Regions from separate parts of the Bradyrhizobium sp. G127 genome, predicted to be linked through region 2. Evidence: riboswitches for the same ligand, from Rfam matches in the RefSeq annotation. Region 2 holds a riboswitch; the other holds the start of a gene.
What was found. A riboswitch is a leader RNA that binds a small molecule or an ion and turns the genes downstream of it on or off. The one in region 2 is predicted to bind S-adenosylmethionine.
Positions count from the first base shown of each region.

Region 1: another riboswitch for S-adenosylmethionine. It lies ahead of LVY71_RS20245 (O-succinylhomoserine sulfhydrylase); the one in region 2 lies ahead of metX (homoserine O-acetyltransferase MetX).

Region 1 is NZ_JAKFGN010000003.1:129,493-145,688, forward strand. Features, by position in the region: gene LVY71_RS20200 (ATP-binding protein) at 1-957, shown strand, start outside; gene LVY71_RS20205 (GcrA family cell cycle regulator) at 1,085-1,594, opposite strand; gene LVY71_RS20210 (aspartate aminotransferase family protein) at 2,150-3,373, shown strand; gene argF (ornithine carbamoyltransferase) at 3,370-4,296, shown strand; gene LVY71_RS20220 (Hsp33 family molecular chaperone) at 4,468-5,475, shown strand; gene apaG (Co2+/Mg2+ efflux facilitator ApaG/CorD) at 5,472-5,864, opposite strand; gene LVY71_RS20230 (OpgC domain-containing protein) at 6,113-7,345, shown strand; gene LVY71_RS20235 (SGNH/GDSL hydrolase family protein) at 7,342-8,112, shown strand; gene LVY71_RS20240 (SGNH/GDSL hydrolase family protein) at 8,145-9,041, shown strand; gene LVY71_RS20245 (O-succinylhomoserine sulfhydrylase) at 9,171-10,388, opposite strand; SAM riboswitch at 10,459-10,538, opposite strand; gene LVY71_RS20250 (2'-deoxycytidine 5'-triphosphate deaminase) at 10,637-11,743, shown strand; gene LVY71_RS20255 (acyl-CoA dehydrogenase family protein) at 11,900-13,690, shown strand; gene LVY71_RS20260 (MATE family efflux transporter) at 13,818-15,251, shown strand; gene LVY71_RS20265 (EAL domain-containing response regulator) at 15,261-16,196, opposite strand, start outside.
Region 2 is NZ_JAKFGN010000003.1:402,847-419,042, reverse strand. Features, by position in the region: gene LVY71_RS21615 (TIGR02594 family protein) at 1-156, opposite strand, end outside; gene metW (methionine biosynthesis protein MetW) at 345-1,004, opposite strand; gene metX (homoserine O-acetyltransferase MetX) at 1,006-2,208, opposite strand; SAM riboswitch at 2,298-2,377, opposite strand; gene LVY71_RS21600 (chorismate mutase) at 2,585-3,418, shown strand; gene hisC (histidinol-phosphate transaminase) at 3,445-4,539, shown strand; gene LVY71_RS21590 (prephenate/arogenate dehydrogenase family protein) at 4,536-5,483, shown strand; gene LVY71_RS21585 (DUF2125 domain-containing protein) at 5,602-6,729, opposite strand; gene LVY71_RS21580 (gamma-glutamylcyclotransferase) at 6,909-7,511, shown strand; gene LVY71_RS21575 (lysophospholipid acyltransferase family protein) at 7,502-8,272, opposite strand; gene LVY71_RS21570 (YdcF family protein) at 8,451-9,086, opposite strand; gene LVY71_RS21565 (cell division protein FtsX) at 9,295-10,257, opposite strand; gene ftsE (cell division ATP-binding protein FtsE) at 10,250-10,909, opposite strand; gene LVY71_RS21555 (zinc-ribbon domain-containing protein) at 11,076-12,002, shown strand; gene LVY71_RS21550 (response regulator) at 12,003-12,380, shown strand; gene LVY71_RS21545 (multidrug effflux MFS transporter) at 12,384-13,586, opposite strand; gene LVY71_RS21540 (SDR family NAD(P)-dependent oxidoreductase) at 13,737-14,525, shown strand; gene LVY71_RS21535 (SRPBCC family protein) at 14,534-15,070, opposite strand; gene LVY71_RS21530 (VOC family protein) at 15,122-15,559, opposite strand; gene LVY71_RS21525 (ArsR/SmtB family transcription factor) at 15,622-16,038, opposite strand; gene LVY71_RS21520 (TIGR02302 family protein) at 16,160-16,196, opposite strand, start outside.

The DNA of each region.
Region 1 (16,196 bases), 270 kb from region 2:
CTGTTCGCGCTACGCTCTCCCGAGATCATCGCGGCATTGCGCGAGGCCATCGCCACCCGCGAGCCGCAGCGCGCGAGTTACGTGGACCATGTTCCCATCGACCGCTGGATGGAGTTGATCGTCACGCCGCTGTCGCTGCCGACCGCGTTCGGCGGCAGTGAATACTGCATCCTGATGACGTTCCATGATCAGACGCCGCTGCGGCGGGTCGAGGAAATGCGCGCGGATTTCGTTGCCAATGCCAGCCATGAACTGCGCACGCCGCTGGCGGCGCTGTCGGGCTTCATCGACACGCTGCAAGGCCCCGCGCGCGACGATCCGAAGGCGCGCGAGCGTTTTCTCGGCATCATGCATGCGCAGGCCACTCGCATGGCGCGGCTGATCGACGATCTGTTGTCGCTGTCGCGGGTCGAACTCAGCGCCCATGTTCGTCCGGAAAAAATGGTCGACGTGGTGCCGCTGGTGCGTCAGGTGGTCGACGGGCTGGAGCCGCTGGCAAGCGAGCGTCAGGTCGCCATCGAGGTCGAACTGCCGGACGGTGCAGTCAATGTCGCGGGCGACAGTGAAGAGTTGTTGCGGCTGCTGGAGAACCTGATCGAGAACGGACTCAAGTACGGCGCTTCCGGCGGGCGCGTGGTGGTGACGCTGAGCGAGCCGGCGCCGGGCGACGCCGGGGGCGAGGTTCGTCTCGCGGTGCGCGACTTTGGTCCCGGCATCGCGCCGGAGCATTTGCCGCGCCTCACCGAACGGTTCTATCGCGTCGATGTCGGCGACAGCCGCGCGCAGGGCGGCACGGGTCTCGGCCTGTCGCTGGTCAAGCACATCCTCAATCGCCATCGCGGCCGCCTTCTCATCGAAAGCATGCCCGGTCACGGCGCGACATTCACGGCGTGCTTCCCGGCGGCGAAGGCGGCCGAAAAGCCCTCCGCCGGTGAGAAGGTCCCGGCGAAGGAATAAAGCGGAAAGAGCGGCGGCCGCAGTTTGGCCGCACGGTCACCAAACCGCCTTTTGCGCCGAAGTTCGCAACAAAAAAGCCTCATCGTTTCGATGGGGCTTTTCCGTCATTTGGGCGTTGGCGTTTGGCCTATTTGGTGTTGGGCCGCGCGGCGCGGCGGCGATCGCTCGCCGGCTGGTAAGCGATGCGCGAGTGATGGGCGCAATAGGGAAGCGCGTTGAGGGCCTTGCCGCCACAGAAGAAGAAATCCGCACTGCCGGGATCGCCGACCGGCCAGTGGCAGGTGCTCTCGTTCAGTTCCAGCAGGCTCAGCCGCTGGCTCATCGGCACCACGTTGTCGAAGGCGATCGGATCTGGTTCGGCTTCGACTTCAAAGGCATGGGCGAGCGCGGTGTTGCCGCGCGACACCGGACGGTTGATCCGCATCATGTGCTGCGCGGGGCGCACCTTGCGCTGCCGCGGGGCCGCCGAGGATGGGCTCTTGGCGCGGCCCGACAGGCCGAGCCGGTGAACCTTTCCGATCACGGCGTTCCGGGTGATATTTCCGAGTTCGGCGGCGATCTGGCTTGCCGACAGTCCGGCTTCCCAGAGCTTCTTCAACTGTTCAACGCGATCGTCGGTCCAGCTCATTACCGTCATCGCAATCTTCCTTTTGATCTCGCACCGGCCATTTCCGGTCCGGCGTCGCGCTTGCAAACTTCTCAAAATCCCTGCCGGCAGAATCCCTTAGCCCTCGCCGGTTGCATAAAAAGCGACCGGGCGTTTACGCCGCACAGAAGACAATCGAGGATCAGAACTGCCGCACGAGATGTCGTACCCAACGCCAAGGATGCTACAATATGGCGTGACTCACGCGCAAGAGTCGGCATTTGCCGTCCACATGTTCTGATCAGAAAGCAAATAAATTCGATCATTGTGCGGCGTCAAAATGCCGGTCTTTCTGTTCCGGACAGGCCGCCTGACCGCCGGAATGGCTCTGAAAAGGCCGGATTATGCCGTTGCGGCAGGGATATTCGCGCCGAGGAACGATCCGAACGATGGCCCGCGTGGATTGACACCGCAGGACCCCACAATAGAATGACCACCGCGTGCCGCCTTTTCGGGCGGCACGTTTCGTTTCCGGGGCAGGCAACTGAGCAACACGCGCGTATGCGCTCGCAAGGCTGTTGGTCCCCTACCATCGATCGGGTCGCCATGAGTCATACTGCCAAGCCGCATCTCGACTCTCACATGTTGCCGGTTTTCGCCCGCGCCGACGTTGCTTTCGAGCGCGGCGAAGGCCCGTGGCTGATCGCAACCAACGGCGACCGCTATCTCGATTTCACCAGCGGCGTGGCGGTGAACGCGCTCGGCCATGCGCATCCGCATCTGGTTGCGGCGATTCAGGAGCAGGCCGGCAAGCTGTGGCATGTCTCCAATCTGTTCACGATTCCGGAAGGCGAGCGGCTGGCGACGCGGCTGTGCGATGCGAGCTTTGCCGACGTGGCGTTCTTCTGCAATTCCGGCGCGGAGGCCATGGAAGCCGCCATCAAGATGGCGCGCAAGTTTCAGGCGGTGAACGGCAGACCGGAACGCTATCGGCTCATCACATTTGAGGGCGCGTTTCACGGCCGCACGCTGGCGACGCTCGCCGCGGGCGGACAGCAGAAATATCTCGAAGGTTTCGGACCGCGGGTCGAAGGCTTCGACCAGGTGCCGCTCGGCGATCTCGAAGCCGTGAAGAAGGCGATCGGTCCGGAGACGGCGGGTATCATCATCGAGCCGTGGCAGGGCGAAGGCGGCGTGCGCGCGGCAGAGCCCGCGTTCTTCCGCGCGCTGCGGCAGTTGTGCGACGACAACAAGCTCGTGCTGGTGTTCGATGAAGTGCAGACCGGCATGGGCCGCACCGGCACGCTGTTCGCCTATGAAAAGACCGGCGTCGAGCCGGACATCATGGCGCTGGCGAAAGCGCTGGGCGGCGGGTTTCCGATGGGCGCGTGTCTTGCGACCGTCGCGGCCGCAGCCGGCATGACGCCGGGTACTCATGGCTCGACCTTCGGCGGCAATCTGCTTGCCGCCGCTGCGGGCAATGCCACACTTGATGTGATGCTGGCACCGAAATTCTTCGAGCACGTGCAGCGCGCCTCGCTGGTGCTGAAACAAAAGCTCGCCTCCATCGTCGATCGCTATCCCGATGTCGTTGAAGAAGTCCGGGGCGACGGTCTGCTGATCGGCCTGAAAGCGGTGGTGCCAGCCGGCGATCTTGTCGCCGCGCTTCGCAACGAAAAGCTGCTTACCGTCGGCGCGGGCGAGAACGTGGTGCGGCTGTTGCCGCCGCTGATCGTGACCGAAGTCGAGATCGAGGATGCCGTGTCGCGGCTGGAGCGCGTTTGCGCAAAGATGACGCGTATTCCTGCGCGGCGGGAGGCGGCAAGATGAGCAAGTCTCCGCGTCATTTTCTCGATCTGTTCGATGTTCCGACCAAGGAGCTGCGCGCCATTCTCGATGCCAGCGTGGCGATGAAGAAGAAGCGCAAGGCCGGCGATATCTCCGACAAGCCGCTCGACGGCAAGACGCTGGCGATGATCTTCGACAAGCCTTCGACCCGCACCCGCGTGTCGTTCGATGTCGGCATGCGCCAGCTCGGCGGCGAAGCCATTATGCTGACCGGCGCGGAAATGCAGCTCGGACGTGGCGAGACCATCGCCGACACCGCGCGTGTGCTGTCGCGCTTTGTCGACGCCATCATGATCCGGATTCTCAATCACGAGGCGCTGGCCGAACTTGCCGCGCATGCCACGGTGCCGGTCATCAACGGTCTCACCCGCCGCTCGCATCCCTGCCAGGTGATGGCGGATGTCATGACCTTCGAAGAGCATCGCGGCCCGATCAAGGGACGTACGGTGGCGTGGACCGGCGACGACAACAACGTGCTGGCGTCGTGGGCGCACGCGGCGGAGCGGTTCGGGTTCAATCTGCGCGTCGCGACGCCGCCGGAACTGGCCCCCAACAAGCTGTTGAAGGACTGGATCAAGGCCACGGGGGCGCCGATCGTGCTCGGCACCAAGCCGGACGAGGCGGTGCGCGGTGCAGACTGCGTTGTCACCGATACCTGGGTGTCGATGGGCGACAAGGACGGCGAACATCGCCACAACCTGCTGAAGCCCTATCAGGTCAACGGCAAGCTGATGTCGCTGGCCAACCCCGATGCCATCTTCATGCATTGCCTGCCGGCGCATCGCGGGGAGGAGGTCACCGACGAGGTGATCGACGGTCCGCAGTCGGTGGTGTTCGATGAAGCAGAAAATCGCCTGCATGCACAAAAGGGCATTCTGGCCTGGTGCCTGAACGCGATCGGGTAGCTTCCAGAGTCATCCGGTTCCCGACCCGGTCCTTTTCTGCCGGATCAAACGGCCTATATTGGGCTGGCGCTGCCATAGACCCACCATTGCCCTGCGGATGACAATCAGGCCGGAAGCGGTTTGAGCATTTCGCCGTTCAATTCACGTCCTTTCGATCCGAGATGCTCTGACATGACGCTTGAAAGCCAAATTCGCGCCCCGTCCGCAACGCCGGTGGACGATGCCGTGCTGCCCTTCGAGGTCAGTGCGCTCGACGTGCGCGGCCGACTGACGAAGATGGGCCCCGCGCTCGACGAGATTCTGACCAAGCACGATTATCCCGCCCCCGTCGGCAAGCTGCTCGGCGAAGCCATTGTGCTGACGACGTTGCTCGGCTCGACGCTGAAATTCGATGGCCGCTTCATCCTGCAAACCCAGACCGACGGGCCGGTGTCGCTGATCGTGGTCGATTTCCACGCGCCGGACCGGTTGCGCGCCTACGCGCGTTTCGATGCAAGCCGGCTTGAGGCGGGGCAGGACTCCGCGGCATTGCTCGGTCTCGGGCATCTCGCCATGACCATCGATCAGGGCGCCGACATGAGCCGCTATCAGGGCCTCGTCGCGCTGGAGGGGGGCAATCTGGAAGACGCCGCGCATGAATACTTCCTGCGCTCCGAGCAAATCCCGACGCGGGTGCGGCTGGCGGTTGGCGAGGAATTTCGCGGCGGCGGCGGTGGTCCCAAGCATCGGTGGCGCGGCGGCGGCATGCTGATGCAGTTTTTGCCCAAGGCGCCGGAGCGCGCGCGTCAGCCCGATCTGCATCCCGGCGATGCGCCGGAAGGCGCTGTTGTGCACGAGATTCCGGACGACGACGCCTGGGCCGAAAGCCGCGCGCTGTTCGGCACCATCGAGGATGTCGAATTGATCGATCCGGATCTGTCCGGCGAGAGGCTGCTGTTCCGGCTGTTTCACGAGCGAGGCGTGCGGGTGTTTTCGACGCAGGTGATGCATGCGCGGTGTTCGTGTTCGCGCGACGCGGTGGCGGGGATGCTCGCAAGTTTCGATCCGAAAGATCGCGCCGAGATGGTCGAGAACGGCAAGGTGGTCGTGACCTGCGAGTTCTGTAGCTCGGTTTATGAGTTCACGCCGGATGAAGCGGGCGTCGTTCCGGCGACCGAACAAGGAGCGTCTGATAATTAATTCAGCGTTCGCTTGGAGTCGGGACTGTCGAGCGAGAAGGCGGGGATGTCGATGTCGAACGGCTCGCCGTCCTCCGTCTCCATCTGATAGCTGCCCGACATGAATCCGGATGGTGTCTGAAGCGGCACGCCGCTGGTGTATTCAAACCGCTCGCCGGGCTCCAGCACGGGCTGTTCTCCGACTACGCCTTCGCCGTGTACCTCCTGGCTCCGGCCGGTTCCATCGGTGATGATCCAGTGCCTGGTTTTAAGCTGGACGGTTTCGGTTCCGGCATTGACGATAGCAATCGTGTAGGCCCAGAAAAACCGACCGTCTTCCGGAGAGGAACGCTCCGGGAGGAAATTCGGTTCGACGATGACTTCTATCTGGCGAGTTACGGCGCGATACATGGGGTCCGTCCAGTTCGAGTCGGATGATAACAGACCTTTCCGTCAGCTAGGCACTGTTATCGGGGTTTCGAGTGGCCCGTCCAGGTCATCTACGACGCGGCATACGCACCGGAACGACCATCGTTCCATACCGTTTTATCGGTTATCCGGCGCGGCTGTCTCCTGGAATGCCGTTCATTTGCCGGTCGCCGCGATCTTCCCTAAAACGAGTGGGTATATTCGCCAGTTTCGAACTGGCCGGGAATGAAATGACGTTGGTAACGACTGAAATGACCGATCAGGTGACCGCGGCCGCGGCGGCCGCCAAGGCGGTCGCGCTTCCCGTTGCCGCGGGCGAGCGTGAATTGCGTCTTGATTTGTTTCGCGGCATGGCACTCTGGCTGATCTTCGTCGATCATCTGCCGCCGAACATCCTGACCTGGTTCACTATCCGCAACTACGGTTTCAGCGACGCGACCGAGATTTTCATTTTCATCTCCGGCTACACGGCCGCGTTTGTCTATGGCCGCGCGATGCTGGATCGCGGTTTCGTGGTTGCGAGCGCGCGCATCTTCAAGCGTGTCTGGCAGATCTATGTGGCGCACGTTTTCCTGTTCACGATCTATCTGGCGGAAATTTCCTATATCGCGACGCGGTTCGACAATCCGCTCTATGCCGAGGAAATGGGCATCCTTGATTTTCTCAAGCAGCCCGATGTCACGATCGTGCAGGCGCTGCTCTTGAAATTCCGGCCCGTCAACATGGACGTGCTGCCGCTCTACATCGTGCTGATGATCTTTCTGCCGGGGATCATCTGGCTGATGCAGCGCAAGGCCGATATCGCGCTGGGGCTGTCAGTCCTGCTCTACGCGCTGACATGGGAATTCGACTGGTACCTGCCGGCCTATCCAAACGGGTTCTGGGCTTTCAATCCATTCGCCTGGCAGTTGCTGTTCGTGTTTGGAGCATGGTGCGCGCTCGGCGGCGCGAAGCGCATGACCCGCATTCTCGCTTCGCCCATTACGCTATGGCTTTGCATTGCCTATCTGGTGTTTGCGTTCGCTGTCACGCTGACCTGGCATGTGCCGCAGCTCAATGTGTTCATGCCACGCTGGCTGGAAAGCTGGATGTATCCGATCAACAAGACCGATCTCGATGTGCTTCGCTTCGCGCATTTTCTGGCGCTGGCGGCGATCACCGTTCGTGTTCTTCCGAAGGACTGGCCGGGTCTGAAATCGCCCTGGCTGCGTCCGGTGATCCGGTGCGGCCAGCACTCGCTCGAGATATTCTGTCTCGGCGTCTTCCTGGCGTTCGCAGGGCATTTCGTTCTGGCGGAAGTATCCGGCGGCGCATGGATGCATTTCTTCGTCAGCGTCGCGGGCATCGTTATTATGTCCGCCGCTGCATGGGTATTTTCATGGTACAAGACCGAAGTCGGCAAGGGTGACAAGCGCGCGAAAAGCGCCGACGCCGATGCCGACCTCGCCGGAGGCGGGTCATGAGAGTGTTGCTGGTTGCAGGGATAGTCGCGGGTGTGTTGATCGGCTCTTTCGCGCGTGCGGAGGACGGTCCCGGCTGCGCTGTGCCGGCTTATCTTCTGGCGACGGAGAACGCGCTTCCCAAGGTGGCCGAGGCGGTCAAGACAAAGAAGAAACTGGATATTCTCGTCATCGGCAGCGGCTCTTCCGCGCTTGCCGGTCCCGACGGCGCAAGCACTTCCTATCCGGCACGGCTTGAGACGGCGCTGCGGGAGACATTCCCCGGCGTGGCGGTCAGTGTAAGGACCGATCTGCGGAGCAAGAAAACCGCCGTCGAAGCGGCGGCGAACTTTGGTGACCTGGTCGAGAAACTGCCGGCTGACCGGAAGCCGGATCTGGTCATCTGGCAGACCGGCACCGTTGACGCCATCAAGTCCGTCGATCCTGACGATTTTCGCAGCGCGCTCGACGGTGGCGTGGGTGCATTGCAAAAGTCCGGCGCCGATGTGCTCTTGATGAATCTTCAATACAACCCACGTATGGAGACGATGCTTGCCGTCTCGCCCTACAATGACACGATCCGCGTCGTCGCTCAGGATCACCAGATTCCGATGTTCGACCGTTTCTCGATCATGCGGCACTGGAACGATGTCGGCGATTTCGACCTGTTCGGTTCGGCGCATGGATATGGAATGGCAAAGCGCGTTCACGATTGTATCGGCCGCTCACTTTCGGCGCTGATCGTCGAGGCGTCGCGTCTCAATCCAGCGGAGTTCAGGATTCAACGTTGATGCGTTTTGATTGTCGTTTTGCGGTTGCCGTCATGGCCGCGGCAACACTGTGCGGATGGCCGTCCGCGCGCCCCGCCGTCGCACAGGCCGTGCCCCCCGCTGCAGCGGCAAAATCCGACGTGCCTGCGCAAAAGGGGCTTGCCACCAAAGCCATTGAAGCCGCCAAGAGCGCGGCCAGTGCGGCGGGAGACATTCTCACCCGCGTGCCGTGCCTGCCCGCCAAGGGGATCAAGGATGTTCCAGGTTCGCTGCCGCGCGTCGCGCGGCGGATCGCGGCGGGCGAGCCGGTCACTATCGTCGCGTTTGGATCGTCGACCACGGTCGGCTACGGCACGTCGTCGCCGGCCTATACCTATCCGAACCGCCTCGCGGACCAGTTGCGCCGCAAGTTTCCGACCGCCGACATCAGCATCATCAATCGCGGCATGGGCGGGCAGGATGCACCCGAGATGATGAAGCGGTTCGACGCCGCCGTGCTCGCCGCCGATCCTGATCTCGTGATCTGGCAGCTCGGCACCAACACGGTGGTCAAGGGAAGCGTCAGCGATGTCGCAGCGACGGCTGCGCTGGTGGAGGACGGCATCGCGCGCCTTCAGGCCCGCGGCATCGACGTTGTGCTGATCGATCCGCAGTATGTGCCCGCCGTCGCCTCGAAGACCGAAAACGCCAGCAAGATGGTGAAGCTGATCGGTGAGGTCGCGAAGCTCAAGAACGTGGCGCTGTTCCCTCGCTTCGAAGTCATGCGGCAATGGCATGAGGACGAGAAAATGCCATTCGAGAAGTTTGTGATCGGTGACGGCCTGCATATGAACGACTGGGGCTATGCCTGTTTCGCCCAGTTGCTCGGCGACACCATCATCAAGTCGGTCGGTCAGGTAAAGGCAGGCGTCGACGTGCCGGGCAACGTCATGACCTACCGGCCGATGTGAGCGGCGATATCGTCATCCTGAGACGCGATCTCTTGCGAGCCTCGAAAGATGACGGAGTGGAAGGCGAGACGCCGTCGCTCTTCGAGGCCTTCGCTTCGCTCCGGCTCCTCAGGGTGAGGCAAGAAAACCTCACGCCTTCTCAAGCGCCGCCGTCAGATCCTCGATCAGATCGTCCTGATGCTCGAGCCCTGCCGAGAAGCGGATGAAGCCTTCACTGATGCCGAGTTCGGCGCGCGCCTCCGGCGTCAGGCGCTGATGCGTCGTGGTCGCCGGGTGCGTGACGATGCTCTTGGAATCGCCGAGGTTGTTGGAAATCCGCGCAAGCTTCAACGCATTCAGCGTGCGGAAGGCCGCGGCCTTGCCGCCCTTGATCTCAAAACCGATCAGCGTCGATCCGGCGCGCATCTGTTTCTTCACGATGGCGGCCTGCGGATGATCGGCGCGGCCCGGATAGATCAGCCGCGATATCTTGGGGTGCTTCGCGAGAACATCGGCGATCGCGCCGGCGGTTTCGGTCTGCGCCTTGACCCGAATGCTCAGTGTCTCAAGTCCTTTCAGCAGCACCCAGGCGTTGAACGGCGACATCGCGGGTCCGGTCTGGCGCAGGAACGTATGGATGTGTTCCTGAATGAAGGCTTCCGACGAGAGGATGATGCCGCCGAGACAGCGGCCCTGACCGTCGATGTGCTTGGTCGCCGAATAGACCACGACATCCGCGCCGAGCGCGAGCGGGCTCTGCCAGATCGGCGTCGCGAACACGTTGTCCACGATCAGGCGCGCGCCGCCGCGATGGGCGATCTCGGCCACGGCTGCGATGTCGACCACGTCGAGGGTCGGATTGGTCGGGCTTTCGAGGAAGCACGACTTGGTGTTTGGCCGCATCGCCTTCTGCCACTGGTCGAGGTCATGGCCATCAACCAGCGTGGATTCAATTCCGTAGCGCGGCAGCAGATCTTCCACGACATAACGGCACGAGCCGAACAGCGCCTTGGCCGCGACAACGTGATCACCGAATTTAAGCGGCGCGAGGATCGCGGTGGTGACAGCGGCCATGCCGGTGGCCGTGGCGCGGGCAGCTTCCGCGCCTTCGAGTTCGACCATCCGCTGTTCGAACATCGCGACCGTCGGATTGGAAAATCGTGAATAGAGAAAGCCGGGATCGGCGCCGGTAAAGCGGGCTTCGCATTGCTCGGCGGTGTCGTAGACAAACCCCTGCGTCAGGAACAGTGCTTCGGAGGTTTCGCCATATTGCGAGCGCAGCGTGCCGGAATGCACGAGGCGGGTTTCGGGGCGATAGTTGCGGGTGGAAGATGGCGGCTTGGCCGCAGGTGTTTTGATCTCGGACATGTGCACTCCATCGTGACCACCTCGCGATGGTCACAAAAAACCGGCCTGGAAAATATTTCCACAAGCCGGGATCACACTGTCCCCGGCCTGTTTAGCGAGTTATTTAACGTGGCTGCAAGCCGGCCGGCTCAAATGACCACGGGATAAGTGGTAGGCTTAATCCCGCATGGTCTTTCCGTCAAGCGCCCCATCGGATAACCGGTAAAATGCACATTTTGCTGGATTAGCCGGCGACCGAGGACACCCACGTGCCTTTCACTCTGCCCCCCGGCGCGACTGGAATTTTGCCCGACCGCATGATCGCGGCGATGGCCGACGCCGGCCTGATCCTTCCGGAATATCCTTTCGTCGAGAGCCAGATCCAGCCGGCCAGCCTCGATCTGCGTCTTGGCGAGGTGGCATTCCGGGTGCGCGCCAGTTTCCTGCCGGGACCGGACATCACGGTGGCGCAGCGTATCGACGAACTGAAGCTGCACGAGATCGATCTGTCCGATGGCGCAGTTCTGGAAACCAACTGCGTTTACATCGTGCCGCTGCTGGAAAGTCTCGCGCTGCCGCCTTCGATTCAGGCTGCGGCAAATCCGAAAAGCTCCACCGGGCGGCTCGACGTGTTTACCCGCGTAATCGCCGACGGCACACGCCGCTTCGATATGATCGCGCCTGGCTATCACGGCCCGCTCTATGCCGAGATCAGTCCCAAGACATTTCCTGTGCTGCTGCGTGAAGGATCGAGGCTGTCGCAGATCCGTTTCCGCACCGGACATCCGCTGCTCAATGCCGATGAACTGCAAGCGTTGCATGCGGCCGAGCGGCTGGTGGACAGCGACGAGGCCGATCTCGCCGGTGGCGTGGCGCTCAGCGTTGATCTCAGCGGCGAAGGCTCCGACGGATTTGTCGGCTATCGTGCCAAGCGTCATACCGGCGTGGTCGATGTCGATCGCCGTTCCGGATATACGGTCGGCGAGTTCTGGGAGCCGATCCGGGCGCGACCGGACCGCAGCCTGATCCTCGATCCCGGCGAGTTCTATATTCTGGCCTCAAAAGAAGCGGTGCAGGTGCCGCCGGACTTCGCAGCGGAGATGGTGCCGTTCGATCCGCTGGTGGGCGAATTCCGCGTTCACTATGCGGGCTTCTTCGATCCCGGCTTTGGCTATGCCGGCGCGGGCGGGCAGGGCTCGCGCGCAGTGCTGGAAGTGCGCTCGCGTGAAGTGCCGTTCATTCTCGAACACGGCCAGATTGTCGGACGTCTGGTTTATGAAAAGATGCTGTCGCGTCCCGCCGCGCTGTATGGTCAGAAGATTGCATCGAACTATCAGGGCCAGGGCCTCAAGCTGTCGAAGCACTTTCGTACCTGAGCACTTTCGCGCCAGGTTTTAGAGTTCATTTCGCTCTGCGGATTATATCTTCACGCGGCACTGGTCTCCCATGCCATCGGAGTCCTCGGGGCCGCTTGCCGTTGCGCACCAAATGCCGGATCATTCCTGAAAACAAGGACCGTTCGGGAGAACGCCATGACCGCTGCAGCGAAGCCTCTGGGCGCGCCTGCTTCCGCGCTGACATCTGAGTTCGGCCTGATCGCACCCGATACGTCGGGCATGAATTTCTATCGCGCCGATCCAATCCTCGCCGACCTGCTGCGCGTCCATCTTCCCGCTGCGCTGTTTCAACATATCGAGCCGCATCTCGATCGGCTCGGTGCGCTGGCCGGCGGTCATCTCGATGATTGCGCGCGTCTTGCCGACAGGCACGGGCCGGTACTGCATCAGCGGGATCGTTTCGGCAACGACCGGCAATGGATCGAATATCATCCCGCGTATCGCGAGCTTGAACGCGCGGCCTATGGTGAATTCGGAATCCACGCGATGTCGCATCGCAAGGGCATTCTCGGCTGGGCCGATACCTATCCGGCGGTAGCCAAGCATGCCTTCACGTTTCTGTTTAATCAGGCGGAGTTCGGGCTTGGTTGTCCGATCAACGTCACCGATGGCGCAGCACGGCTGTTGTCGCGTTTCGGCGACGAGACATTGAAGGCAAAATATCTGGATGGCCTGACGCAGACCGACATGGCGAAGCTCACACAGGGCGGGCAGTTCATGACGGAAAAAGAGGGCGGTTCCGATGTCGGCAAGCTGACTACCAGAGCCGTCCAGGAAGGCCATCACTGGCGGCTGCATGGCGAGAAATGGTTCTGCTCCAATGCGGATGCGGAAGTCGTGATGTTGCTGGCGCGGCCGGAGGGTGCGGTCGGTGGCACGCAGGGTGTGGGGTTGTTCCTGATGCCGCGGCGGCTCGACGATGGATCGCCCAATCACTATCGCATCGTGCGTCTCAAGGACAAACTCGGTACCCGTTCCATGGCGTCGGGCGAGATCAAACTGGAAGGCGCGATCGCCTACGCCGTGGGGCGGCTCGATCGCGGCTTTGTGCAGATGGCCGAGATGGTGAACTGGTCGCGGCTGTCCAACGGCGTCAAATCGGCGGCGCTGATGCGCCGTGCGCATCACGATGCGAACACGGTGGCGAGCAACCGCGTGGTGTTCGGCCGTCGCATCGTTGATATGCCGCTGGCGCGGCGGCAACTGATGAAGATCATGCTGGCGACCGAACAGGCGGTGTCGATGAGTTTCGTCACAGCGGACGCGCTGGATCGCGCCGAGGCCGGGAGTCAGGACGCGGCGGCGCTGCTGCGCGTGTTGACACCGACGCTGAAATATCGCGCAACGCGGGATGCGCGCAAGGTCTGCGGCGACGCGCTCGAGATGCGCGGCGGCATCGGTTATGTCGAGGAGTTTGCCACACCGAGACTGCTGCGCGACGCGCATCTCGGGTCGATCTGGGAAGGCACCGGCAACATCGTCGCGCTCGACACGTTGAAGCGCGCAGTCGGTCGCCACGGCGCGGAGGCCGCGCTGGGCGCCGACCTGCATGCACGGATCGATGATGTCGCGGGTGTTCCGCAACGCTGGCGCGATCGTCTTCACGGCCTGACCGACAAGGCCATCGGCTTTGCGCGCGATGTTGCGGCCAAATCCGAGAATGAGGCCGAGGCCCGCCGTGCCACCAGCGCGCTGTATCACGTCGCCAGCGCCGTCACCTTTGCGTGGGAAGGCAGCCGCATCCATGCCATGCGCGGTGATGCTCGCCGGCTGTTGTTGTCGCGACTTGTGGTCGATCATCGCCTCACGGCGCAAGATCCGTTTGCCGTTCTGTCGGACGGGCGTGGCGATGCGATTGCTGACCGGCTGCTGGGCGACCGGCCACTGACAATGACCGAAGCCGGGGATCTGCTGGCTTCTGCGTAAACCGCAGCTTTTTGGGCTGGATAGGCGCCATGCGCGGTACATGCCTTGTGGCGCGAAGGTTTGCTGTTATGGATTTTTAACGGGGCGGCGCGCTCTCACACAAGAGCATAGCCGCCCGGGGGAGCGAATGTCCGAACTCGGAGTTGCCGAAATTCCTGTGGTGCAGGCGGACCAGAAGCCGCCGCAGCCGCCGGCCAAAGATCCGATCAGGAATCCGCTGCTCGATGGTCCCATCCTGTCGACGCTGCTGAAACTGGCGGCGCCCAATGTCGTCGCGCTGACCGCAGGCACCTGCGTCGCCATTGCAGAGACATCGTATATCGGCCGCCTCGGCGTGGAGCCGCTGGCGGCGATGGCGCTGGTGTTTCCGCTTGTGATCCTGATGATGACCATGTCCGGTGGCGCGATGGGCGGGGGTGTCGCCTCGGCGATTGCGCGCGCATTGGGCGCCAACGACACTGCGCGCGCATCCACCTTGGCGCTCCACGCGCTGATGATCGGCCTGTGCTTCGGGCTGGTGTTCATGACCCTGATGCTGGTGTTCGGACCGTTCCTGCTGGCGACCCTCGGCGGACAGGGCCGCGTGCTGAGCGAGGCCATCGGCTATTCGCAGATATTCTTTGCCGGCGCGGTCATCCCCTGGATCATGAACACACTGGCAGCGCTGATCCGCGGCACCGGCAACATGCGGCTGCCATCGGCGATCATTCTCAATTCCGCGCTGTTTCAGGTTTTGCTCGGAGGCGTTCTCGGCCTGGGCTTCGGGCCGGTGCCGCAATTCGGCATGCGCGGCGTCGCTGCCGGCACGCTGATCGCGTTCTCGATCGGCGTCATCATCATGGGGTGGTATCTGCTGTCCGGCCGCAGCCGCGTGAAACTGAAGTTCAAAGGCTTCCGGTTTCAGCGCGCCATGTTCTACGACATCCTGAAGGTCGGGGCGGTGGCCTGCTTCTCGCCGCTACAAGTCGTCCTGACGGTGACGATCTTCACGCACTTGCTGGCGAATTTCGGCACCGAAGTGCTGGCGGGTTACGGTATTGGCGCGCGGCTCGAGTTCATGTTGACGTCGCTGGCGTTCGCCGTCGGTATTGCGTCGGTGCCGATGATCGGCATGGCGATCGGCGCCGGACGTATTGCGCGGGCGCGACGCATCGCATGGACTGCGGGAGGCGTCTCGTTCGCGATGGTCGGCGTATTCGGCGGCTTCTTCGCGGTCTTTCCGGATATCTGGGTCAATCTTTTTACCGACAACGCCGCTGTCCGCGCCGCGAGCCGGCAGTATCTTTCGACCGCCGCGCCCTTCTTTGCGTTTGTCGGCCTTTCGATCTCGCTCTACTTCTCCTCGCAGGGCGCCGCGAAAGTGCTGGGGCCTGTACTGGCGCAGACGGCGAGGCTGGCCTTCGTCGTGGTGGGCGGCTGGTGGCTGATGGCGCAAGGCGCCACCGGTACGCATTTCTTCTGGCTGGCGGCGGCCTCGATGATCTTGCTCGGCGGTCTTGCCGCCGCGGCGGTGCGCTTCACCAACTGGGGGCCGCGAGGCATACCAGCCGCTGCAGCGTGAGCGGGGCGGTCAAGCATGCGCCGTGACCGGGCGAGCCAGTGTGGCGCGGGCGAATTTTTTTGCGTTGGCCGGCTTTCCGAACAGATAGCCCTGCACAAGATCAAATCCCATTTCATGGGTGGCGACGAGATCCGATCGGGTTTCCACACCCTTGGCGACGGTGCGAACGCCATAATGGTCTGCAAGTTCGAGAATGCTGCGGCAAACCGTCTGCTGTAGCCGGTTGTCGGCGCAGCCGGTGATGTATTCCCGGTCGATCTTGATCTCGGTGAATGGAAAACTCGACAGTTCTGCAAATGACGGCCAGTCGGTGCCGACATCGTCGATCGAGATGGCGATGTTGTGGAATCGCATGCGCTTGGCGACGTCGATAGCGAGATCGAGATTCTGGATGATGTCGCTGCTCTTGATCTCGACGATCAACCCTCCGAAAGCCGGATGATCCGGAATCTGCCGGCACAGCCCTCTGACGGATGCGGGGTCCTTGAGAAAGCCGATCGGCAGATTGATGGAGATGTCGACGGGGCCATACTGGCCGACGAAATAGTGCCAGTCCTCAAGCGCGCGGCTGATCACGAACTCCGACAGTCCCTTGAATTGCGGATCCTTTTCGTCGGGAATAAAAGATGCGGGAGGCACCACGCCCCATGCCGGATGGCGCAGGCGGATCAGCGCTTCCGCACCGCGCGGCGCGAGCGTATGTGCATCGATCTTCTGCTGATACCACAGCTCGAGCCAGTCAGCTTTGAGCGCTTCCGCCACATCGACAGGAGGACTCGGCGGCGCCTTCGCCGGAAGCAGCATGGCGACGCTGGCGCGCAGGCCGTCCGCGCTGAACGGGGTGGCAAGCGGCGGCAGCATCTGGATTCCAAATTCCTCTCCAAGTTGCCGCACCGCGTTCACGATAATCGAATCCCGCGGGCCGATCAGCAGAACCTTGCCGTG
Region 2 (16,196 bases):
GCTGGCGTGATGCTTGGTGTGATGTGCGTGCGCGTGGCGGCTTGCACCGTGATGAGGCCTCGCCGAAGCCGGTGTCGCGACTGCGACAATTGCCAGCGAGCACAATGCAACAGCAGTGAGCCCGACAGGCCGACGAAACGCATTAGTTACAATCATCCATGGTCCTCATTACACCCCCAATTCCCACCGATCCCGAACGGAGCGATATTCATGAGGCGTACAACAAGGCTGGATATGGCGAAAAAACGACCCCGGCCGTCACAACTGCCATGCATCGCATGCGGCAGACATGAACATACGATGGCGAAAATAGTGCAAGAAGCGCCCTATTCTGGCCGCTAATCTTAATCGCGCCGCGTGAGCAGGAAAACCCCCTGCTCGCCGAACATGTTCCAAAACCACCACGGTGCGTTGAGACGCAACGGACGGCCATAAAGATCGAGCGCGACCGCGCGTTCCATCTTGACGTTGATTTCGTCGCAGAGCTGCACGAAATCCTTGATGGTGCAGAAGTGAATGTTCGGGGTGTCGTACCACGTGGCCGGCAAATTGTCGGTGCGCGGCATCTGGCCCTTCACCAGAAGCTGCAACCGCATTTTCCAGTGGCCGAAATTCGGGAACGAGACAATGGCGCGCCGCCCGATCCGCAGCAGATTCTCCAGTACCACGCGCGGCTGGCGCGTCGCCTGCAACGTTTGCGACAGGATCACGTAATCGAATGCATCATCGGGATAGTTGACGAGATCGGTGTCGGCGTCGCCCTGCACCACCGCAAGACCTTTGGCGACGCAGCGGTTGACACCCTCACGCGACAGTTCGATGCCGCGGCCATCGACGCCGCGCGTTTCCAGAAGCTGCAGCAGATCGCCCTCGCCGCAGCCGACATCGAGCACCTTCGAGCCGGGCTCTACCATCTGCGCGACTAGCAGGTGGTCTCCGCGGTAGCCGTTCTCAGTCACGGGAAGAACCGCAGTCGGACGAAACGCCTGATCCTGAATAGCCATTTTAGCGGCTCGCCGAGGTCAGGCCGTGCGCGGACGCGGCCGATTCCAGGAAGGCGCGGGAAATCTCGATGAACTCGGGGACATCGAGCAGAAATGCATCGTGGCCCCTGTCGGTCTCGATCTCCGCGAACGACACGCGTGCGCTGGAGGCATTCAGCGCATGCACAACGGCACGCGACTCCGAGGTCGGGAACAGCCAGTCGCTGGTGAACGACACCACGCAAAAGCGCGTGCGCGTGCCGCGATAGGCTTCCGCCAGCACACCGTTGTGATCGGCGGCGACGTCGAAGTAATCCATCGCACGGGTGAGATAGAGATAGCTGTTGGCGTCGAAGCGTTCCACGAACGACGAACCCTGATGGCGCAGATAGCTTTCCACCTCGAAGTCGGCATCGAACGAGAACGTCGGCAATTCACGATCCTGCAAGCGCCGCCCGAACTTGCGATGGAGCGCGGCGTCGGACAGATAGGTGATATGCGCGGCCATGCGCGCGACACCGAGACCGCGGCGCGGATGCGTGCCTTCCTCGAAGTAGCGCCCGCCGCGCCAATCCGGATCGGCCATCACCGCCTGACGTCCGAGTTCATGGAATGCGATGTTCTGCGCGGAGTGCCGCGTGCTGCATGCCACCGCCAGTGTGGAGAACACGCGCTCGGGATAGGCCGCCGCCCATTGCAGCGCCTGCATGCCCCCCATCGACCCGCCGACAACGGCGAACAGTTTCTCGATGCCGAGATGATCGATCAGCATCGCCTGCGCGCGCACCATGTCCGGAATCGTGATGACGGGGAAATCCAGCCCCCACAGTTTTCCGGTCGCAGGATTTGTCGAGGCCGGACCGGTGCTGCCCATGCAGCCGCCGATCACATTCGCGCAGATAACGAAATACCGGTCGGTATCGATCGGCTTGCCGGGGCCGACCAGCGTTTCCCACCATCCACGCTTGCCGGTGACCGGATGCACGTTTGCGACATGCTGATCCCCGGTCAGCGCATGGCAGATCAGGATGGCGTTGGAGCGATCATCGTTGAGCTGACCGTAGGCCTGATAGGCGATCTGGAATGGCGCAAGATCGACGCCGCAATCCAGCCGCAGCGGCTTGTCGGCGCCGAACGGCGCCACCAGCGAGGACGGGTGGTCGGCCTCATGCGCGCGCTCGCCACCGGATACTGCGCCACTCTTCAACGGTTTGACGTTAACCATCGTGTTACTGGCCTCCTCAGAAGGTCTCCCGGACCAACATCGGAAATCAGGCCACAAAAAACCCGGCCTGAAACGAGGTTCGGCCGGGATCACTTATGTCCCCGGCCTGTTTAGCGAGTTGTTTAACGTGGCTGCAAGCCGGCCGGCTCAAATGACCACGGAATGACTTAAGCTATTAATCCCAGAGGGCCTTTTCGTCAAGACGCATCCCGGACCGCGCGCCGTCCCGGCTGTCGCCCCGAGCCCAACCCCTCAATGTTTTCTTTGCTTTCAGCCACCGTGTTACCTAATCAAGCCCTGCCAGCCGGGCAGCATCCACCATTCCTGCGCGGCGTGGCGGGATCCGCCGAGCTGTCCGCCCTGAAGGTTTTTAGAGATGACCAAGTCGCCACCATCGTTGCAGGATCTTCGCCGCGAAATCGATTCCATCGATGAGCAGGTGCATGGCCTGTTGATGCAGCGCGGCGATATTATCGACCGCCTGATCTCGGTGAAGAAGACGCAGGAAGTCGGCTCCGCATTCCGGCCCGCGCGCGAGGCCGACATGATGCGCCGGCTGGTGCAGCGCCATCGCGGCATTCTGCCGCTCGATACGGTCGAGAGCATCTGGCGCGTCATCATCGCGACGTTCACCTATGTCCAGGCGCCGTTCTCGGTCCACGCCGATCTGTCGTCCGGCGAATCCGCGATGCGGGATTCCGCGCGGTTTCATTTCGGCTTCACCGTTCCGTTCATCGCGCATTTCAATGCCGAGGCTGCTGTCGAAGCGGTGGCAAAATCCAAGGGCGACCTCGCACTGATAGCCGCAGCCGGCAGCCGCTCGCCGTGGTGGCTCGCGCTGGAGTCGGCCAATGCGCCGAAGATCATCGCGCGGCTGCCGTTCGTCGAGCGCGCCGATCATCCGGCGGCGCTGCCGGTGTTCGTCGTGTCCCGGGTGGCAGAAGACGCCATGGTCACCGAAGTCGAGATGTGGAGTATCCGCGTCTCCGGCTGGAACGCTGGCGTCGCGCGTGCATTGTCGCCGTTCTCGGAAATCATCGCCGTGCCCGACACGACCTCGGACGGCGCGGCGCTGCTGATCTCGGTTCCCGGATCGGAAGGACGCGACAAAATCACCGCCTCGCTGGTCGCGGCGGGGGCTTCCGTGCGCTCATCGGCTCTCGTCGGGAGCCATGCAACGCGTTATACGGTGCCGCAATCCAAGGCTTGAGCCTTTTTCTTTCTGGAGTTCAGTCGATGTCACGTCCCGTGCCGAAGCCAGGCATTCTCGATATTGCGCCCTATACGCCGGGCAAGAGCGGCGCGGGATTGAGCGGACGCGTGTTCAAGCTCTCGGCGAACGAGACCCCGCTCGGACCGTCGCCGAAGGCCATCGAAGCCTACAAGGCCGCCGCCGGTCATCTGGAGGATTATCCAGAAGGCACCTCGCGCGCGCTGCGCGAAACCATCGGGCGCACCTTCGGGCTCGATCCCGACCGCATCATCTGCGGCGCGGGCTCGGACGAACTGCTGAACTACCTTGCAAACACCTATCTAGGTCCCGGCGACGAGGCGATCCACACCACGCACGGTTTTCTCGTTTATCCGATCGCGACCCTGTCGAACGGCGCCACCAATGTGATCGCGCCGGAGAAAAACTATACCGCCGACGTGGACGCGATCCTCGGTGCAGTGACGCCGCGCACCAAGATGGTGTGGCTCGCGAATCCGAACAATCCGACCGGCACCTATGTGCCGTTCGACGAGGTCAAGCGGCTGCGCGCCGGCCTGCCGCCGCACGTGCTGCTGGTGATCGACGCAGCCTATTCGGAATACGTTACGCGCAACGACTACGAAGCCGGTTTCGAGATGGTCGCCACCACCGACAACACGGTGATGACGCGCACATTCTCAAAGATCCACGGGCTCGCGTCGCTACGCGTCGGCTGGATGTACGGTCCGGAGAACATCATCGATGCCGTCAACCGCATTCGCGGGCCGTTCAACGTGTCGACGCCGGCGTCGGACGCGGCCATCGCGTCTCTGGAAGACAGCACGCATCAGGACAAGTCCCGCGCCCATAATGAGACGTGGCGCACATGGCTCACCGAGGAAGTCGGCAAGCTCGGCCTTGAGGTGACGCCGAGTGCGGCGAACTTTATCCTGATCCATTTCCCGCTGGAAAGGGGCAAGACCGCGGATGAGGCCGATGCGTTCCTCACCAAGCGCGGCCTGATCCTGCGCGCGCTGAAAAACTACAAACTGCCCCATGCATTGCGCATGACCGTCGGCACCGAGGAGGCCAATCGCCTGGTAGTCGCCGCGCTCGCCGACTTCATGGGGCGGAAGTGAGTACCGAAGCGCTGTTCAAGCGGCTTGCTCTGATCGGCTTCGGTCTGATCGGCGGCTCGATTGCGCGTGCGGCACGAGCGCAGGGGCTTGCGGGCGAGATCGTAGCCACCGCGCGCTCGCCGGCGACCCGCGCACGTGTACAGGAACTCGGGATCGTCGATCGCGTGGTGGACACAAACATCGAGGCAGTGAAAGACGCCGACCTCGTTATCTTGTGCATCCCGGTCGGCGCCTGCGGGCCGGTCGCGGAGGAAATTGCGCCGCATCTCAAGCCGGGCGCGATTGTTTCCGATGTCGGCTCGGTCAAGGGCCTGGTGCTGCGCGAGATGGCGCAGTATTTGCCGAAGACCGTCCATTTCATTCCGGCACATCCGGTTGCGGGCACCGAACATTCCGGTCCCGATTCAGGCTTCGCCGAACTGTTCATCAACCGCTGGTGCATTCTCACGCCGCCGCCAGAGGCAGACCCCGCCGCCGTCGAAAAACTCGCGACATTCTGGCGAGCACTCGGCGCCAATGTGGAAACCATGGGCGCGGATCATCATGATCTGGTTCTCGCGGTGACGAGCCACCTGCCGCATCTGATCGCCTACACCATCGTCGGCACCGCCGACGAGCTGGAAGACGTGACACAAGCGGAAGTGCTGAAGTTCTCGGCCGGCGGCTTCCGTGATTTCACCCGTATCGCAGCCTCCGATCCCACCATGTGGCGCGACGTATTTCTCGCCAACAAAGACGCGGTGCTAGAGATGCTCGGCGCGTTTCAGGAAGACCTGTCGAAGCTCACCCGCGCGATCCGGCGCGGCGACGGCGAGGCACTGTTCGACCACTTCACGCGTACCCGCGCGATCCGGCGGGGCATCGTCAATCTCGGTCAGGAAACCGCCGATCCCGACTTCGGCCGCAAGCACGCGAACCTGCCGAAGCCTGACGGGAAGTCATAGCAGGCTAGAAACTCAGAATGTCATGCGCGGGCTTGAGCCGCGTATCAAAAAACTTTCTTGAAAAGACGGATTGCCGGGTCGAGCCCGGCAATGACGATCAAAAAATCTGGCACTCGACTCAAAACAGCGGCGGCGTCTGCGCGAACCTGAGCGGGCCGATAGAGACCACGCCCTCGGTAAACTTCAGGGGAAACGCACGCGCCGGCTTGCCTTCGAGCGTGGAGGCCTGACCGAGCAGATTGATGCCTGCGACCACGCCGGCATTGGCATTCTTGCGCGCGACATTGCCGAGACCCGGAATCATGCGGTCGAGTGCGCCGATCACCTTGTTGACGTCCTGTGCGCTGACGCCCGGTGCGATGCGATCGACCGTCGACTGCGGCACGCCATCCATCAGCAGCTTGTCGATGCCAAGCTGCGACACAATTCGCTCAAGCCCCGCGACCGTCATCGTCAGTTCGCCGTCGAGATAACCGCCCGGCGTGAGACCGAGCGAACCCGCCGCGACCGCGATGGTGTCGCCCTGCTGAACGCGGGATTGCGTGAAGTCGAGGCGCCCGCCCGCTGCCTGGATTTCGCGGAAGCGTTCCGGCCAGGGTTTCGGGGCGAAATCCTTCAGCCCGCGCAACAGCGCGCGGATGTCGGCATCGAACGGCTCGACCAGAACAGGGTGCAGCCCTTGCAGGCTTCCGGTGCTGATCTGCAATGCCGTCTCCACCACGGGATTGTTCGACAGCGAGCCTTCTAGCAACCGCGTATGCAGTTCAAGATGCTTTGCGCGCAACAGCGGCGTCTGTACCGCACCGCTGATGCGATCCAGCGCCGGATCATCAAACACCACCGAGACGCGCTGCGGTGTCGGCAGGCCGGAGGCGCTGGCGCGGGACGTGGTCCAATTGGCGACGAAAGACGGGGTTTCGCCGCGGCTCGCAACCGTCGCAGGGCCAGTGAATTCGGCGATGATCTTCGTCGGATCGTAAACCTGGGCGACCACCAGAATATCCTTGAGCCGCGCGGTGAGCTGCACCTGCTCGGCGGTTTGCGAGGTCAGCGTCACCACCGGATTCTGGCAGTTCACCTCCATGCGGAACGGAAAGCCCGCGACGGAACGGCTGGTACACTCATAGGCGCGGCCTGATTTCGCTTCACGGGTGCGCCACTCGTCGAATTTTTCATCCACATGGGACGCGGCGTAGAACCAGAATCCGCTCCACGCCGCGGCAGCGACAAGGACGAGCCCGGGCATCACGAAAACCGGCCAGAGGCGGCGGCGGGGAACGATGGAAGATGTCTGCATGGCGGGAGCTAGATCACCTGAATCGGGCAATTGAAAGATGCCATGTTGGTGCAAATCGCGTTGATGTCCATAAGGTTGCACACGCGATAACAGGCTGGTAGGCGTGGTCTCCCGCACAGGCGCACATCATGGCCGCGAAAATCCTTGCCGAATCGGACTTCCCCGAAGGCGATCTATGGGTCTTCGGTTACGGATCGCTGATCTGGAAACCGGGTTTCACCTTTATCGAGCAGAAGCCTGCGCGGCTGATCGGCGAACATCGTTCGCTCTGCATCTACTCGATGGTTCATCGCGGCACATATGAAAAGCCGGGACTGGTGCTGGGGCTGGATCGCGGCGGCGCCTGTCAGGGCGTCGCGTTCCGGGTGGCGGCCGTCCGGCGGCAGGAAACGGTGGCCTACCTGCGCGAGCGCGAACAGGTCACCGGCGTTTATCGCGAGGTGATGCGTTCGGTCTGGCTGAAGGGCGATGCGCGGGTCAGCGCGCTGGCCTATGTCGCCGACCGCAGCCACGACCAGTATGCTGGTCGCCTGACGATCGAGGAACAGTTGCGGCTCGTGCGTCAGGGCCACGGCGCTTACGGGCCGAATGATGAATATGTCATCGCCACGGTGACCGCGCTGGAAGCCCAGGGCATTCGCGATGCCCCCCTGCACCGGCTCGCGGCACTGTTACACGGCGAAGCCGCATTGCATCGGCACGCCGATCCAGACACCGAAAGTCAGGCTTGAGCGACGACCGGCGCGGAAAATCCGATCAGCCTCACCTGCTCCTCGCGTCCGGCTTTCACCAGACGATTGGTCGCATCCTCGATGGCCGTCTGCATGCGCGTGTTGAACTCGTGACGCTTGAGACCCGGCGGGATCGGATCGAGAAATTCGATCACCAGCGTGCCGGGGTAACGAAGGAAGGTCCGACGCGGCCAGAACAATCCGGAATTGAGCGCGACGGGAATGCACGGCACACCGGCTTCGCCATAGATCAGGCTGACACCGCTCTTGTAGTCGGGCGGCGCGCCGACCGCCCTGCGCGTGCCTTCCGGGAAAATCAGCAGCTGGCGGCCGCGTTTGATCTCCGCGCTCGCACGTTTGGTGAGATTGATCAGTGATCTGCCGCCGGCCTTGCGATCAACGCCGATCATGCCCGCCTTCAGCAGATACCAGCCGAAGAAAGGAAGCCAGGTCAGTTCGCGCTTGAGGATGTAAAGCGGCTCGTCAAAGAACTGCAGCAACGCGAAGGTTTCCCACGCGGACTGATGCTTCGAGGCGGCGATCAGTGGCCCCTTCGGAATTTTTTCCAGCCCACGATATTCGACCCGGGTGTTGCAGATAATCCGCATCCACCAGATGCTGGTCTTGCCCCAGTTCGTCGCGATCCACACGATGCCCCAGCGCGGCATAACATAGGTCGGAAGTCCGAGCAGCACCCAGAACACGAGGTTCAGATAGAAAACGATATTGTAGAGCAGCGAACGCAGAAATACCGAAACCATCGATCGACCCGCCAGTGTCCCGAATCCAACGTTCGCCTCATTTTGCAGCCCCTCCAAAGCGAACGTCGGATTCGAAAGGACATTAGCCAATTATAGCTGTTGGTGGCTCTTTGATTCTGACATTCACAAAGAGCGCCGCTGATGTGGGATGCGAATGTCAAAATCGGACCACTAGTTATTAGTTGACGGATGCGGTCGCCGGCTTTGAAGGCGGTGGCGGCGGCAAACCGGTTTCCGATAGACCGCCCTGCCCCACGCCGCCGAAAGCGACCCGCGTCTGCGCAAAAAGATACTTGGCGTATTCCGATAACAGGAGCCGAAGCGCCGCGCCACTCGTCCACCATGGCTCCTCGCGCCATTTGTCCCCCACCACGGCGAACGGAACCAGTTCGATCTCCGGCATCGCATGGGATAATTCAACAATCGCGCGCGGCATATGATAGTTTGACGTCACCACGATCAGGGAGCGAAAACCGCGCTCGACGACCCAGCGGCGTGTTTCGGTGGCGTTGCTGCGGGTGTTGACGGCGGAGCGGTCCAGATCGACGCAGCAGGCGAGCAGCCTCTGACTGTCCGGCAGCGAGCGCTGGATGTCGGTGTAGCCGTTGGTGGGATGCACGCCGGAAATCAGCAGCCGGTGGCCATAGCCCGCCGAGAGCAGGTCCAGCGCATCCGAGACCCGCGAGGATCCGCCGGTCAGAACCACGATGCCGTCGGCATTGCGCGCCGGCTTGGCTTCGGTCGGCGGCACTTTCGAGAGAAAATCGACGAAGCCCAGGCCGGCAAAGAGAACGATGGCAAAACCCACAAGCATGGCGATGCGCCGGCGCAGGCGCCAATGCGTCGGTGGTCCATCGCGATGTCGTAATGTCTCGGGCAATCTCAACTCGCTTAGGCGCGACCTACAAGTCTCGCGGCTCTGTTCACTCTATCTCAAAATCCGGCACGGCTATGGCCTCAAAACTCCGTCAACACCATGTTCTGACACGTTTTCTTCACGAGACCAGGTCGCCACAGGCGCTTTAATCGATCTCTTCAAGGGTCGCAAACAACGTCCGCCGCGAGGCCCATGCCGTCACGGCAGCAATCATGAGAGTCTGCGCTCCCAAGACAAGATAGCCGGACGCAGGCAACGCGAATGTTCCCAGCAAGGCGGCGAACTGATCGCCCACCGGCGTGCCTGAGAACCAGCTTGCGATGGATTCGGAAAAGCCAAATGTCAGCATCGCGGCCAGCCCGCCGATCAGTCCGCCTTCGAGGCCGAGCCGCAGAAAATGGCGGAGAAAGCGGTTGGCAATATAGCGATCCTGCGCGCCGACGAAATGCAACACCTCGACGATCGGCCGGTTGGCCGCCATCGCGCCTCGCGTGGCAAAGGACACCGAAATGATGGTCGCCGCGATCACGAGAATAAGAATGCCGGTACCGGCGAGCACGATCGCCCCCGTCATCGACCGCATGCGCTCGATCCAGGCACGATGATCGTCGATGGTGGCCGCAGGCGCGGCCTGGGTCACGGCGCGGCGCAGCGCCACCAGATCGGGCAAAGAACCCGGCGCGACACGCACCACGACGACGCGCGGCACCGGCAGATCGTTCAGCGACAGGCCGGTGCCGAGCCAGGGCTCCAGCAACTTGGCCGACTCGTCCTTGGTGAAGGGCCGCACCTCCAGAATGCCCGGCTGCGCCCGCACGGTATCTACCACGGCGCGCACGTCGCGCTCGATGTCGCGCCCCGGCGAGGGCCGCAACTGGATGGTCAGTTCGCTGGAAACATCGGATTGCCATTCAACCGCGGACGAACGCACCAGCAGCACCGCGCCCGTCGTCATCGACGCCAGAAACGTCATGATGGCCACGACCGCGATCAGCGCGCGGCCTGCAATCGATCCGCGCGGAACGATCGGCGACAGGTTGCGCGCGTTCGCCGCGACTTCCGACGTGCTGTCGCCGAGATCCATCATGAGTTTGCGGTCTTCAATCATAGATATGCAGCCGCGATTCATGCAGCACCATGCGCCGCGCTTCGTACTGGTCCATCAGCGCGATATCGTGGGTTGCTATAATCACTGCGGTACCGGACTTGTTCAATTGAATGAAAAGGCTGAGCAGCCGCCGAGCCAGCGACGGATCGACGTTGCCGGTCGGCTCGTCGGCCAGCAGCAGTTGCGGCCGCGCGATGACCGCGCGCGCAATCGCGGCGCGCTGCTTTTCACCACCCGACAGGATCGGCGGCAACGCGTCCATCCGCTTGCCCAGACCGACCCAGTTGAGAAGATCGATGACCTCCTTGCGATAGCTGGATTCGCTTCGGCCCATGACGCGGAACGGCAGCGCGACATTTTCATACGTCGTCATGTGATCGAGCAGCCGGAAGTCCTGCAGCACGATGCCGATCCGCGAGCGAAGATCGGCGCGCGCGTCCTTGTCGAGCAGCGAAACGTCCTGCCCGAACAGATTGACCAGTCCCCGCGTCGGGCGCAGCGACAGGAACAGCATCCTCAGAAGTGAGGTCTTGCCGGCGCCGGACGGCCCGGTGAGAAACTGGAACGAACGGGCGGGAATCTGGAAGGTCAGGTCGCGCAAAATTTCCGGGCCGAGCCCGTACCGCAAACCGACATTTTCGAACCGGACCAAGCTCAGCTCCGTTCGACAGGACCGATGAAGACGCCGCCCCGAATACCGCGGCCGGCGGACAACATTTGGAAAGATAGCCGCAAAACGCTTGTGCGGCCGTTATGGTTTCCGATTCGTTAACGGACGCCGGATAGCTTCCAGACGCGTTCACCCTGGCGATTCGTCCATGCACATTGTCTGCCCTCATTGTACGACATCCTATGCAGTTGATCGGACCAATTTTCCCGAGACCGGACGCCGGGTCCGTTGCGCCCGATGTCAGGAAGTCTGGCTGGCGATGCCGGAGGAACTGGTGTCGGCAGCTGCCTCCCGGCAGGAAATGGAACAATCCGGTCAGGACAATGGCTTCGGACGCACAAGCGAGCCGACGAGCGATTGGCAGGATGATCTTGCCCCGCACGTGGAAAGCCCGTCCATTTCCGCCGACTGGCCGGAATCCGAGATTTCCCAGCCCGTGGCCCAGGCCGATCCATACTGGTCTTCACTGGCTCGGCAGGATGGCGCGGAAGAAAGCCCTCCCGCCAAGGCGTCCCGGCTGAAAGGCCTGAACCAGTCCCTTGGCAAATATCTCCCCGGGTTTCCCCGCAAGTCCTTTGGCAGATCCGCAACTCCTTTGCTGAAGCCCGCCAACTGGGCCAGGGCCCTTCCCGGCGCGTTGACGCTGCCTACAGCCTGCGTCGCGCTCGGCGCCATCGTCTTCGCCCTGATCGCCTGGCGCGCGGATGTCGTGCGCGCCATGCCGCAGACCGCCGATTTCTTCAAAATGGCTGGTATGGGCGTGAACCTGCGCGGCCTCGTCTTCGAGGATCTCAGGATCAGCACGGAAACCGTGAACAACAAGCCGGTGCTGCTGATCGAAGGCGCGCTCGTCGACGTTGCGCGCAAGGCGGTGGAGATACCCCGGCTGCGATTCATCGTGCGCGACGCCAAGGGCAAGGACATCTACGCCTGGAATGCCGTGCTGGAGCAGCCGGTGCTCAATCCCGGCGAAAAAGCCTGGTTCAAGACGCGGCTCGCCTCGCCGCCGCCGGAAGGCCGCGAAATTGCCGTCAGATTCTTCCACAAACTGGACCTTTCGTCCGGAGGAACCTGAATGCCGCGCGTTTTGATCGCAGACGACGAAGAGTCGATGCGCCTCCTGGTGGCGCGCGCCATCGCTATGGACGGTCACGACATCGTCACCGCAGAAGACGGCGCAGAGGCGCTGGAGATTCTGACGCGGGAGGAAGGTGCGTTTGATCTTCTTCTTACCGATATCAAAATGCCGGTGATGGACGGTATCGCGCTGGCGCTGGCGGTGGCCCGCGACTTCCCGCGGCTGACGGTTCTCATGATGACCGGCTTTGCCGATCAGCGCGAGCGGGCGTCGGGATTGGACGCAATCGTCTACGATGTCGTCACCAAGCCGTTTGCCGTGGCAGACATCCGCACTGCGGTTGCCGATGCGCTGGCGTCGCGAAAGATGGATTGAGAATTACTCCGCGAATTGTGTCATTGGCTTGCGCGACCCGAGCGTCAGCCGCGTCAGGATGAAAGCCGCGACCGCGCAGGCGGCAATGGTCGCCACCATCGGCAGCGACGTGCCGTTGAAGAACGAACTGGCGACCGCGATCATCACTGCTCCTGTCACCATTTGCAGCGTTCCGCCCAGCGCCGACGCCATGCCGGCGATGGGACCATGGTCTTCCAGCGAGAGCACCATGGTCGACGGAATGACGAGACCGAGCCATGCAAAGGCGACGAACAGCATCACAATCAGCACCGCGAGGTTGTCGACCCCCGCGGCCACGACGGCGAACAGCGCCACCGAAAGGACCGCGTAACAGGTCACCGCCACCGAGACAACCCGCGCGATTCCGAAACGCGCAGCGAGAAAACCGCTGAACTGCGAGGCGCCGATAAAGCCCACGGCATTGACGGAGAACGCCAGGCTGTACTGCGTCGGCGTCAGACCGAAATGCTCGATATAGACGAACGACGAACTGGCAAGGAATGCAAAGAAGCTCGCCATGCCGAAGCCCCCGATGAACGTCAAGCCCAGAAAACGCCAGTCGCGAAAAAGTTCGCCGAAGCCGTCGAGCACGCTGCGGACGCTGACTTCGACACGTTCTTCTGGTGGCCGCGTTTCCGGCAGCATAAACGCAACCAGCAGCAGCGAGACGACCGAGGCAAGGGTGACCGCTACGAACACGGCGCGCCAGCCGAACGGCACGATCAATGCGCTGCCCGTCAGCGGGGCAAGAATCGGCGAGACGCTGAACACCAGCATCACCAGCGCCATCAGCCGCGTCGCATCGACGCCGGTGTGCAGATCGCGGATCACGGCGCGCGGAATCACCGCCACGGCGGCAGCGCCCAGACCCTGCACGAAGCGGAAAAAGATCAGCCACGCGATGCTCGGCGCCAGCCCACAGCCGATGCTTCCGAGCGCAAAGATCACGATCCCGAAGTAAAGCGGCGGCTTGCGGCCGACCATGTCCGACACCGGTCCGTAAGCGATCTGGCAGACGCCGAAAGCCACGAAGAACACCATCAATGTCATCTGCGTCGCGGCGGTAGACGCATGAAGATCCGCCGCGATTGTCGGCAGCGCGGGCAGATACATATCGATGGCGAAAGGACCGATCGCGGAGAGAAGGCCCAGCACGATCGCGTTCTTGGCAAAGCTTGATGACATGGCGAAACGTATCCTGAACATTCTTGGCGATTGTGTGGGGCCCGGCAATCAGCCTGCACGGGCGGCATAAGTGACTGTTGTGACAGCGAGCGAAAAATGGTCAATGCCATATCGGATGCATTCAGGTCCAATCAAGAAACGGTACGAGACATGACCATGGAACAGCAGAAAGTCGCACTGGTCACGGGCGCGGCGCGGGGCATCGGGCTGGCGGCGGCGAAACGATTTCTGGCCGACGGCTGGCGTGTCGTGCTGCTCGACATCGAGAACGAGCTTCTTGCGCAGACGTACAAGACCCTGGCCGCGCCGGAAACCACGCTGGCGATCCAATGCGACGTGTCGGATGCCGATGTGGTCAATGCTGCGTTCAAGCAGGCTGTCCAGCACTTCGGGCGCCTTGATGCGCTGGTCAACAACGCCGGCATCGCGATCTTCAAACCGCTGCTGGAAACAACACAGGCCGACTGGGACCGCGTGCTCGCCGTGAATCTGACCGGGCCGTTTCTGTGCACGCAGGCCGCCGCGCCGCTGATGCGCGAGACCGGTGGCGGCGCGATTGTCAACATCACGTCTATTTCCGCGCTTCGCGCCTCGACGCTGCGCACCGCCTACGGCACCAGCAAGGCCGGGCTCGCCCATCTCAGCAAACAGTTTGCGGTCGAACTCGCAACTCTCGGCATTCGCGTCAACGCGGTGGCTCCCGGTCCAGTGGACACCGCGATGGCGAAAGCGGTCCACACGCCGGCGATCCGCGCTGATTATCACGATACCATCCCACTCAACCGCTACGGTCTGGAGGAAGAACTCGCCGAAGCGATCTTCTTCCTGTGCAGCGACCGCGCCAGCTACATCACCGGACAGATGCTGTGCGTCGACGGCGGCTTCGAGGCCACCGGCATCGGCCTGCCGACGCTGCGCGGAGAAGGCCGCAACGGATAACATCGCGCTCACCTGCTTTCCGCAACGGCTTTCATGCTGGTCAGTCCCTGCTGAAATTGGCCGCCGACCATACGGTCCATGTTGATGAACGTGTGAATAATCTTCGCCATGAAAGGCGCAGGACCATGCATCGCCCAGGTGACGCTGGTCGCGCCGCCCTGCGGCCGCATGGTGAACTCGGCGATATTGTGGGCCTCGAACGGACTGAAGAAATCCAGCTTGATCACGATCTTCGATGGCTGGACCGCCTCAACGATCTCCATACGTCCATGGCCGATGTTCTTGTTGCCTGTCCACTCATAGACCGATCCCTTCCCGCTCGGCGCGCCGCTGAAGGTCCGGTGCATCGCCGGGTCCACCTTCTCGTAGGGCGACCAGGCTCCCCAGTTCTTGTAATCGTTGATCAGCGGGAAGATCTTCTCCGCAGGCGCATCGATGTCGATCGACCGCTCGACACGAAACGAGTCCGGCCGCATCGCCGCGACCGTAAGAAGAATCGCGATCAGCACCGCGAGACCGGCGGCGACATAAATTAGCGTGGTCATGTTCATTCTCTGTCGAGAACCGGACTAAAACGTCGGCTGTCATCGGGACCGTTACCCGGCCTTCGGCGGCTGCGGATGCGCAACGCTCCAGCCGTGACCGAACGGATCTCGCACCTGCGCATAACGCGCGCCCCAGAATGCATCCCACGGCGCAAGAATGGATGTCGCACCGGCGTCGATCGCGCGCTTGTAGGCTTCGTCGCAATTCGGTACTTCAAGATGGATCAGGAATGTGGAAGCACCGATTTCGCTCGGCGGCTTGGTCTTGCCGTCGCCATGCTCGCAGTATTCGGGGAAGAAATCGGCCACGAACACATCCGCACCGTTGATACGGACATGGCCATGCATCAGCCGCTTGCCGTCTTCCGCCGGCATCCGCATCATTTCGGTTGCACCAAAAGCCTTCTTGTAGAACTCGATGGCATCCGCGGCCCCCTTGATGGAGAGGTGTGGAATGAGCGGGGCTAGCTTGGGATATTCGTCGGCCATGATGAACTCCTTACTCTTGGTTGATGGTTTGATCGGACTTCAAATGTCTTGCAGAAGACGCGCTATTTTTTTGAAGGCATGTGCGGTTGAGACGACGCTCTCCGCCGCGCGGGCTTCCGCTCCGACGCCTTGCGTGCCCGAGATGAAGATTCCTGCTTCTCGCTGGCCTGCAATTCCCCGAGGTAGGTCTCGAGACGATCAAGACTCGCCTCCCAGAAGCGGCGATAATTCTCAAGCCACTCGTCAACTTCCCGGAGCGCCGCCGGTTCGATTTTGCACGGCCGCCACTGCGCGGCGCGGCCACGGGTCACGAGGCCGGCATGCTCCAGCACTTTCAAATGCTTCGAGATCGCGGGCATGCTCATGGCGAACGGCTCGGCCAGTTCCGTGACCGACGTCTCGCCCAGCACCAGACGCGCGAGAATCGCACGCCGGGTTGGGTCGGCAAGCGCGGCGAACTTGGTGCTGAGCGGGTCCATCGGCGCCTTCATGTAACCATTCGGTTAAATAACCTATTGGTTAAATACAGCCGCTGCGTGAATTCGTCAAGCGAGTTCGATGCTGAAATCACGCGGGCTGCGATAGTGCCTGAGCTGAGACTCAGTAGTCCTTGAGCAAACGCTCGATGTAATCGAGT